Regions from separate parts of the Mesorhizobium sp. M0052 genome, predicted to be linked through region 1. Evidence: riboswitches for the same ligand, from Rfam matches in the RefSeq annotation. Region 1 holds a riboswitch; each other region holds the start of a gene.
What was found. A riboswitch is a leader RNA that binds a small molecule or an ion and turns the genes downstream of it on or off. The one in region 1 is predicted to bind cobalamin.
Positions count from the first base shown of each region.

Region 2: linked by a shared signal. The riboswitch ahead of NKJ77_RS12580 (DUF1636 family protein) and the one ahead of NKJ77_RS16475 (aromatic ring-hydroxylating oxygenase subunit alpha) in region 1 are both predicted to bind cobalamin.
Region 3: linked by a shared signal. The riboswitch ahead of NKJ77_RS12820 (CbtB domain-containing protein) and the one ahead of NKJ77_RS16475 (aromatic ring-hydroxylating oxygenase subunit alpha) in region 1 are both predicted to bind cobalamin.

Region 1 is NZ_JAMYUS010000011.1:28,755-32,018, forward strand. Features, by position in the region: gene NKJ77_RS16455 (ABC transporter ATP-binding protein) at 1-135, shown strand, start outside; gene NKJ77_RS16460 (DUF680 domain-containing protein) at 208-441, opposite strand; gene NKJ77_RS16465 (DUF680 domain-containing protein) at 513-716, opposite strand; gene NKJ77_RS16470 (DUF680 domain-containing protein) at 783-989, opposite strand; cobalamin riboswitch at 1,481-1,682, shown strand; gene NKJ77_RS16475 (aromatic ring-hydroxylating oxygenase subunit alpha) at 1,800-3,047, shown strand; gene NKJ77_RS16480 (FAD-binding oxidoreductase) at 3,084-3,264, shown strand, end outside.
Region 2 is NZ_JAMYUS010000008.1:37,005-40,268, forward strand. Features, by position in the region: gene cobN (cobaltochelatase subunit CobN) at 1-157, opposite strand, end outside; gene cobW (cobalamin biosynthesis protein CobW) at 176-1,228, opposite strand; gene NKJ77_RS12580 (DUF1636 family protein) at 1,231-1,656, opposite strand; cobalamin riboswitch at 1,695-1,901, opposite strand; gene NKJ77_RS12585 (DUF6348 family protein) at 1,960-2,652, opposite strand; gene NKJ77_RS12590 (winged helix-turn-helix domain-containing protein) at 2,682-3,264, opposite strand, start outside.
Region 3 is NZ_JAMYUS010000008.1:83,431-86,694, reverse strand. Features, by position in the region: gene cobO (cob(I)yrinic acid a,c-diamide adenosyltransferase) at 1-306, opposite strand, end outside; gene cobU (bifunctional adenosylcobinamide kinase/adenosylcobinamide-phosphate guanylyltransferase) at 308-820, opposite strand; gene NKJ77_RS12825 (CbtA family protein) at 813-1,616, opposite strand; gene NKJ77_RS12820 (CbtB domain-containing protein) at 1,632-1,811, opposite strand; cobalamin riboswitch at 1,848-2,042, opposite strand; gene NKJ77_RS12815 (gamma-glutamylcyclotransferase) at 2,110-2,802, opposite strand; gene NKJ77_RS12810 (aromatic ring-hydroxylating oxygenase subunit alpha) at 2,937-3,264, shown strand, end outside.

The DNA.
Region 1 (3,264 bases):
ACCAAGCTGCCCGGCAATGTCGAGGTCAAGCGCGGGGCAAAGCTGCGACTGACCGCGGATGCCGGGGACCTGCACATCTTCGACGCCGATGGGCACTCCTTCTCGCTCAAGCCGGTGGAAGTGAAGGCGGCTTGAGATAGCTGCGTCGTACAGGCATGAAAAAAGAGCGGCGGGCCAGGCCCGCCGCTCTTTTTTAAGCTTCGGCTGTTAGTTGTTGCCGAACCGATCCCTGTCGCTGCTCTGAGGAACGAACTTCTGTTGGTCGTTCGACGAGTTCAGCAGCTTGTAGACCGCCGACTTGGTGCCGGTCGACGAAGTGCGGGTGGTGTCGACGGCAGCGGCCGGCTGGTTGGCGCCATTGGAGCCATAATTGTCGCTGCCGGCAAAGGCAGCGCTCGAAACAGCCAGAACGGCTGCGGTGGCAAGAACGATCTTCTTCATTTTAGTCTCCTGAATTTTTCTGATGCCGCCAGCTGCAGCGGATAAGCCCGCCACGTGCTGGAAACCGGCTTTTAGCGGCCGAAAAGGTTACGGTCGGCACCGTGGGCAGGCGCCTGCTCGGCTGGAGCCGACTTCTCAACCGAAGCCGTATGGCCACTATCGGTCGACGTAATCGCAGGCTGGTTGGCGCCGTTCGAACCGTAGTTGTCGCTGCCGGCGAAAGCGCTGCCGGAGATGGCCAAAACGGCGGCGGCAGCAAGGATGATCTTTTTCATTTCAAATACTCCTGAATTTTTTGGGATCCCGAGAGCGACGGGTTAGCCGCCCTTCTTTGGTCGGGATCAGCGATTGCCGTAGAGGTCGCGGTCGGCGCCCTGAACGACAGGCTGCTTGTCAGCGTGCGCCGGCTTCTGAATGGAAGCCGTATACGAGCTGTCGACCGAGACGGCTGGCTGGTTCGCACCATTGGAACCGTAATTGTCGCTACCGGCGAAGGCGCTGCCGGTGATCGCCAAAACGGCTGCGGCAGTGAGGATGATCTTTTTCATTTTTAGTACTCCAGTTTGTCTGTCCGTCTAGCGGCGTGTCTTGGGAGGAATTCGCGTCGTTCGGACAGCCCCGATGTGGGAAAGCCATAGGCTGGTTTCCAATCACGAAGTTGTTCCGTGTGGACCACGGTCCTGCACCTTGAAATTGTGCCAGGAAGTTCCTCTATGGTCATTTATCGCATTGTTTTCAGTTGCTTATGTCGAACCGAGTGGTTCGCTCCGGTGTCGGTTTCCGGGCCGTCGTTCACACCATCCTGCACGCATTGTCAACAGAAACGAACCGTTCGGTTCGATTAGAGATTGCTAGTAACTTTTCGATACCGTTGAGCCCTTTTTGCCCCCGATCGGAACTGGATCCGCAGCGATTCGGCGATGATAGCGCCGCAAGACAGGATCTCAGCCCTTCGGTGGTCGGCGGGGCGTATGCCGCGCGTGTCGCGCCGCATGGATATGATGTCGCTTTCATGCCGACGTCGCGATCGCTGCCGTGATTAGATGATCGCATCTCAGGTGCCGCTTCGTGACGACGCAGCGGAGAATTGGGAAGCCGGTCAGAATCCGGCGCTGCCCCCGCAACGGTGGTGGAGTTGAAGTCGCAACGGGAGACCACTGGGCAGCAGCCTGGGAAGGTGTCGCGATGGTCCGCAAGGACAACTCCAGAGCCCGGAAACCAGCCCGAGATGCCTAGACTCGACTGATCGCGGTGGGCGGTCAAGAGGTGGATAGTGCATGTCCGGCGCCGCGCCGGCCTGCGTCCGATCCTTCCTCCATCACCACCAAGTTCAGTCCTTAAACCACGAGGACAGAACTATGGATACGCGCAACGACATGCTGAGGCTCCTGAACGGCCGCAAGCAAGGCTTTTCGCTGGAACAGCCCTTCTACACCGACCCGGACTATTTCAAGCTCGACATGGAGCTTATCTGGTATCGCGACTGGCTGTTCATCGGCCATGATTGCGAACTGCCGAAGCCCGGCAGCTATATCACCGTGCAGATCGGCGGTTATCCGGTGGTGCTGGTCCGCGACCAGAAGGGCAACATCAACGCCTTCCACAATTCCTGCCGCCATCGCGGCAGCCGTGTCTGCAACACTGAGAAGGGGATGGCGGCAAAGCTTGTCTGCCCTTATCACCAGTGGACCTACGAGCTTGACGGCCGGCTGCTGTTTGCCCGCCAGATGGCCGACGGTTTCGACAAGAGCCAGTTCGGCCTGAAGCCCGTCGCTTGCGAGAGCGTCGGCGGTTACATCTTCATCTGCCTGGCGAAAGAACCTGCCGACTTTGCGCCGATGCGCGCCATGATAGAGCCCTACCTCAAGCCGCACAGGCTGAATGAAGCCAAGGTCGCATTCGAGAGCACCATCATCGAGAAGGGCAACTGGAAGCTGGTCTGGGAAAACAACCGCGAATGCTATCACTGCGCCGGCAATCATCCGGAGCTGTGCAAGACATTCCCCGAAGCGCCGACGGTGACCGGCGTGCAGGGCGCCGACAGCGATCCGGAGATGCTGGCGCACTGGGCGAAATGTGAGGCGGCGGGCCTGCCGAGCAAGTTCCGCATCGATCCGGCCGGGCAATACCGCGCCACCCGCGCGCCGCTGCTGCGCGATGCCGTCAGCTACACGATGTCGGGAAAGCGCGCGGTGACGAAGAACCTGTCCGACACTGTTGCCGCCGACCGCATCGGCACCTTAATGCACTACCACTATCCGACGACCTGGAACCACATCCTGATCGACCATGCGGTCACCTTCCGGGTGCTGCCGATCAGCGCCACCGAAACCGCGGTGACGACCAAGTGGCTGGTGCACAAGGATGCGGTCGAGGGCGTCGACTACAACCTTGAAGAGCTCACCCACGTCTGGACCGAGACCAACGACCAGGACCGCCGCATCGTCGAGGAAAACGCCTTCGGCATCCTGTCGCCGGCCTATGAGCCCGGCCCCTATTCGGAGCTGCATGAGGGCGGCGTGATCCAGTTCGTCGAATGGTACGCGGCCTTCATCGGCCCGCGCCTTGCCGAAGGCGGCCGGCCGGCGCTGCGCAGCGTCGCGTGAGCTGGAGCAGGCGAGGAAGGACCGGAGGATGATGCGATGACGGATCTTGGGCTCTATCGCCATCTTGACCAGATGGCGCCGTGGAACGACAGGCTGCAGGTGCTGGAAGTGACCGGCGTCAGCGACGAGGCGCCCGACGTCAAGACCTTCACCTTCCGCTCCGACAACCAGACCTGGTTCCGCTACAAGCCGGGCCAGTTCTTGACGCTGGAACTGC
Region 2 (3,264 bases), on a different contig from region 1:
AGGGCAGGCGGCCGGCGTCCGCCTTCCACGCCGCCGCCAGTCCGGCAAGGTCGCTGTCGGTAAAGGACAGCGCCACGATATCCGCCGGCGTCTGCCGGAGATCAACTGGCTCGGCGAGATCGTCGAGCGAGGCGGAGGTCGTGGCGAGTATATGCATCGCGGCTCGTGCCTGAGATCAACCGGCGAGTATACGCTCGATCGCCGGACGGTTCAGCCCCTTCAGGCCAATGACGACGAGCCGCGAGCGGCGATCGTCCTCGGCCGTCCAGGCGCGGTCATAGTAATGGTTGACGCGTGGGCCGACGGCCTGCAGCAAAAGCCGCATCGGCTTGCCGCCGACATCGACGAAGCCTTTTACACGCAACACGTTTTCCTGTTCGGCGGCGGTGGCGACGCGCTTGGCCAGGTCGTCGGGATTGGCGATCGAGGGGATGTCGACGATGAAGGTGTCGAAATCGTCATGCTCATGATCGAAAGCGCCGTCGTGATGCGACTTGCGGTTCTCGATGTCGTCTTCGACGGCGAGACCGAGGCCAAGCAGCACCGACGGGTCGACCTTGCCATGCGCAGTCGGCACGATTTTTACCGCGCGAGCGGAATGCTCATTGATGATGGCGTTGGCGCGGGCCGAACCGGCTGAATCCATCAAATCGCTTTTCGACAGGATGATCAGGTCGGCGCAGGCGATCTGGTCCTCGAAGACTTCTTCGACCGGATCGTCGTGGTCGAGCGTTTCGTCCTGAGCGCGCTGAGCCTGCAGGGCGTCCATATCGTGGGCAACGCGTCCCTCAGCCAGCGCCGGGCCGTCGACCACGGCGATGACGCCGTCGACGGTTACCCGGCTTTTCACACTCGGCCACTGGAATGCCTGGACCAGCGGCTTGGGCAGAGCCAGGCCCGAGGTCTCGATCAGGATGTGGTCGACCTTCGGCGTCAGTGCGAGGATCTTGTCGAGCGCGGGCACGAAATCGTCGGCGACGGTGCAGCAGATGCAGCCATTGGCCAGTTCCACGATGTTTTCCTCCGGGCAGGTGTCGATGCCGCAGCCCTTGAGAATCTCGCCGTCGATGCCGATGTCGCCGAACTCGTTGACGATGATGGCGATGCGCTTGCCGCCGGCATTTTCCAGGAGATGGCGGACCAGCGTCGTCTTGCCGGCGCCGAGGAAGCCTGTAACGACAGTGCAGGGAACACGGGAGAGGTTGGCGGCCGGGTTTGAAGCGTTCATCGTCAGTCCTTCAGCATGTCGAGGGGTGGGATGCGGGCAACGAGGCCGCGCTTGAGGCTATCGGGCCGGCCGCGCCACGGGATGAGGCCGTCGGCCGAAGTCGCGAAGAGCTTTGCGCCGGTAACGAGGTCGGCGCCGCTGGTTGCGGTCAGATCGCCGAAGACATAGCTCCAGCAGCCATCGCGCAGGATCGCGGCGCTGAGGCGGCGCTTGCAATTGCCGAGACATTCGGCGGTGCGGACCCGGATATCGCCGGCAGCGGCGCGGCGTGTGTCCTCAGCCAGCAATTCGCCGGCGCGCGGATGGGCGTCGGAACCGGTCTCATCGCGGCAGGAGGCGCAGACGATGACGGTCACGCCGGTCAGGGCGTCGTTGTCGCCGGACGCAATGTCCGCTGTGCCAGCCGAAAAACTGCTGTTCTGGTCCAAAAACCGTGCTCCTTGCCCGGAAACCCGCCAGGCGATCGGATACTTTGTCTCAGACGGCAGGTCTCCTGGCTCGCGAGTCATTGCCTTGGTTAGCCGCCTTCCCGGTGTTACCCAGTGGCTTTCGGCCTTGGCTCTTCGCTTACAGTTGCGGGGACAGCCGCGGATTTGGGATTTTTTCGTCCCGCACCGCATTCCCTCTTGGCCCTTGCCGTTGCGGGCAGGGGACCGTCTGGAGCGGATTTAGGCTTTTGCAGGCAGCGGTGTCAACGCACGGCTACGACATGGCGATGTCGGCAGGGGCTGTCATGTCCCGGCTTCCGGCAGTGCCAGGATGACCTGTCGGATAGCTTGATAGCCATCGCTATAGTCCCAGTCATGACCGACAGCCAGATTCTGTCCCTCATGCCAAACCGCGTTGTCCAGAAGGACTTCGGCACTAATCAGCGTGCCCTTCAAGCCTGCCAGAAAGGTCCGGACAAAATGGCTTCCGGGGGGTACCGAAGCTGTGAACAGCTTTTCCAGCTTGGCATAGAATGCTGGATAGCCTGGTGTCAGCGAGCATAGCTCGGTTGTGGCCTGGGAAATGACCGGGCCGCTATAGATTTTCCAGCGGGCATCTTTTCGCCAGATCTTCCAACTGGCGCTGCTTCGCTGCCAAAGCTCTATTTCGGCCTGCATGTTCTCGCAGACGTGATCGGCCAGTCCCTCAATGGCCACATGGAAAACACCACGGAGAAACTTTTCAAACGCCTGGTTCAGTTCCTGTTCGCGCGTGTCGCCGAAGCCAGCAAAGGATTCAATGACCGGCTGAACATCAAGCAGCGGAGAAAAAATGTAGATTTCCAGGACCAGCCGGTCAGAACTCGTCTCGAACACCTCAGCCTCAAACCGAAGCTGCTTCGATTGGAGCATGACGTCCCTATCTCTGCGGACTGCATCTATTCCATGCGCAATGAGGGCGCCATGGATCATGTCGAGCACTTTGTCCGATGCCATTGCACAACCTACGAGGCTTATTGAGGCGTCTATGACAGACGCTGCAAGGGTTGGCCATCTCTCTCGCTAGCCAATGCCGGCCCCAGATTGCCGGCCGGCGTCACTTCGATGCGCTCAAGGCCAAGCCAGCCCTGCATCGCCTTTAGTTCCTCGAAAAGCTGCGCGGTGGTCTCAGGCGGTGCGCCTGCTTCGGCATAGGCGGCGTGGACGCGTAAGACACTCGCAGGCCGGTCGGCCTTGAGGTCGACGCGGGCGACGATCTTGTCGCCGAGCAAGAAAGGCAGCACGTAATAGCCATATTGCCGCTTGTCGGCCGGGGTGTAGATCTCGATGCGGTAGCGGAAATCGAAGAGACGCTCGGTGCGCGCGCGCTCGAAGACCACCGGATCGAAGGGGGCCAGCAAGGCGCGGGCCTCGATCTTTCGCGGCAGGCGGGCGTCCCTATAGAGGTAAGCCGGCTTGTCCCAACCTTCGACGTTTACCGGCAGCAACTCGCCCATCTCGACCAGTTCCTCCAACCGGCCCTTCATGTCGGCCGGCGACAAGCGGAAATAATCGCGCAGGTCACCCGACGTCGCGATGCCGTGGGCGCGGGCGGAAATGCGCAGCAAT
Region 3 (3,264 bases), on a different contig from region 1:
CTCCCAGGTGAAACCCTCGCCCATCGTGTGCCAGACGACGCGGTCGCCAAACGCCGCGAAGGCATCCTTCTCGCCGGTGTGCCATTTGCCCTTGATGAACTGGACCATTCCGACGCGCTTGCCATAGCCGAGCATGCGCAGCGCCAGCCCGAAGGCAGCCGTGGTCTTGCCCTTGCCGGGTCCGGTGTTGACGATCAGCAGCCCCTTCTCGACCGTCTTTTCCGCGACCTCGGCGTCCTGCACCGCCTTGCGCTTGGCCATCTTGGCGCGATGGCGCTCTTCGTCTTTTGTGTCGATATCGGTCATCTCATTTCACCTTGAGCGGCAGCCCCGCCACCATCAGAAGCACCATATCAGCTACGACCGCGATCTGCTGGTTGAGCCGGCCGGCGGCATCGCGGAACCGGCGTGCCAGCGCATTGTCGGGCACGATGCCTTGTCCGACTTCGTTGGAGACCACGAACCACGGTCCGCGCGGCCGCGAAAGCACATCGGCCAGCCGCCGGCACTCCCCCTCCAGATCATGATCGGCCAGCATATGATTGGTTAGCCAAAGCGTCAGGCAGTCGACAAGCACCGGCTGGTTGTCCGGCAATGCCTCGAGCGCACCGGCAAGATCAAGCGGGGCATCGATGGTCGCCCATCCCTCGCCGCGGCGCGAGCGGTGCTGCGCGATGCGCTCGCGCATTTCGCCGTCATAGGCTTGCGCGGTGGCGATATAGGCCCATGGGGGCGGCAACGCCGTTGCCAAAGTTTCGGCATGCGCGCTCTTGCCGGAGCGCGCACCGCCGATGATGAAGGTCAAACTGCGATCAGGCAAAGCTGTCGCGCAGGCTGGTCGCGGTGCCGGTGAAGCGCGCGCGCACTATGCCGACAACTGCGCCGAGCACCAGCCAGAACACCAGATTGGTCAGCGTCACCGCCACCACGAACTGATGATGCAGGCCCTCCGGGATCGGCGTTACGAAACTGTCAGGCTGCGGCGCGCCGACAATATGCGGGGCGACGATCAGGACGACGGCGAGCACGGTCAGGGGCGCCGACGTGCGGAAGGTGATAAGGGCAAGACCGATCGCGGTTGCCATCACCGTTGCCCACCACCAGATCTGGCGCTGTATGAGATCGGCCGCCGGCATTGCCGGCAGTTCCGGCGGCAGGCCGAGGCCCGGCGCCAGCGTGAACACGGCAAAGCCGGCCAAGCCCCAGAACACGCCCTGGCGCCAGCTGCCGATGCCGCCGGCGAACTCGGAAACCGCCACCAGGACCAGCGCGAAGCCGATGCCGGTGACGATATTGGCGACGACACTGAAGGCGAAACGCTCGAAGCCGTCGGCCGGCGCCCAGCCTTCGTCCTCCGCCGGCGCGGCTGCTTCAGCCGGTGCTGCGCTGCTCACCGCATTTTCCGCCGGCGCGGCGGTGCTCATGGCATCGGTGTCCGCAGCGTTGGCGGCGGGCGCCGCGGCATGCTGATGCTCATGGCCGCCACCAGCCTTTTCGTAGACCTCCGCCTTGAGGATCAGCGGCACGGTGGCGTAGGCCTGCATGCAGGCGAGAGCGACACCCGCCACGAGCCCTGCGATCGCCGCGATGAACACGACGTTGCGAAACAGGTTCATGATGTCAGATCCTCGTCAGTGGCAGGGAAACGCCATCGAATGGCGATAGTCGTGCGCCGCATTGTGGACCGCATCGATATGCGAGAAACCGACAACGCCGACGACGAAAATGCCCAGAAACGCGCTAAGCACGAGCTGCATGAAGCGCGACTGCGAGGAGACGGATGCGCCGAGGGAGACGGAAGCGGTATTCATATCTTGTCCTTTCGCCCTCCACCCGAGGGCATCGAAGTCAGTTCCCTGTCGCCGGCAGGTCTCCTGGCTCGCGGATCAGCGCCCTTCCCCACCTTCCCGAGGAAAAATCCTCAGTGGCTTGGAGAGGACTACCGCACACAGTTGCGGGGGCAGCCACGGCATTGGGCAACAAGTCAGCCCTCACCGCATTCCCTCTTGGTCCCTAACGGAACCGACGACATGCATGACTATAGGCTGAAACGGCCGCATCCGGCAAACCAAATTCCGCCGGCCAACAGCGCGAATGCGCCATGCGGCGTTACGGGTTCAACGCGGTGATCCGCTCGGCAACCAGCCGCTGCAGCCGCCACAGATGGCGATCGTGAATGCCGCGCTCTTCAAGGTTTTTCACCGTGTTGTAGAGATAGTCGGCGCCCGATCCCCAGTGCCCGCAGGACGTGGCCAGCCTTTCGACGATCTTGCCTTCGTCGAGCGGGCCGGAATAGGTCAGGCCGTTGCGGTTGATCACGAAGGCCAATGCCCTGAGCGGTCCGGCCTCGCTTGCAAGCTTCAGCATGCGCGGCCGGTAGCTTGTCGGCTTCAGCGTGACTTCGCGCCGGAAAAGCCGGCCCAACTGCTCGCGCCGGTTATTGTCGGTCAGCCGAAAGGCGACGCCCTTGCATTGTCCGCCACGGTCCAGCGCCATCATCAGGCCGGGGCTGACCTTGGTGCCGCGCCAGCGCGTCATGTTCATGCAAAAGGACCGATGCCAGCCGCGCGCCAGCGCAACGCGGTCCTCGACATAATCTATTTCCGGTTTCCAGATCAGCGATCCATAGCCGAACAGCCATAGCGGTTCGCTATCCGGGAGTTCGACCTGCAATTCATCCAGAAGCGCGTCATAGTCGGCTTCATCGAGATGCATCGCGTCCGGATCAGGCCCGGGGTCCCTGATCTCGCGCCAGCAGCGCGCGACCAGCTCCGGCGTAAGCGACATCTGTCGTGCGGCCACGTCCGAATCCCCCCAATTCCGAATGTCCCATGTCCACGACATGATTATGCGCCGCGCCTGCAACCGGCAATGCGGCACTCTGATTGACAAACGATTTGCCGGGGTGTCGGCTGACGCTTCATAGGAAGCCAGCCATGCATCCCAACCCGAGCGAGCGCGACCCCTATAACGGCCTGAGCCGGGCCGAACCGACGCTACCGTCATCGGCCTATTGGGATAGCGAGGCTTACCAGCGCGATCTCGAGGCCATCTGGTACAAAAGCTGGCTGCTCGTCTGCCGCGAGGCCGATCTTGCCCAGCCTTTGGCATTCAGGACATTCCGCGCCGGCACGCAGGAAATCGTCGTGCTGCGCGACGACACCGGCGAGTTGCGCGCCTTCCACAACACCTGCCGGCATCGCGGCTCGCAGCTTTGCCAGGAAAGCGAGGGCCGGCTGAAAGCGCGGCTCATCACTTGCCCCT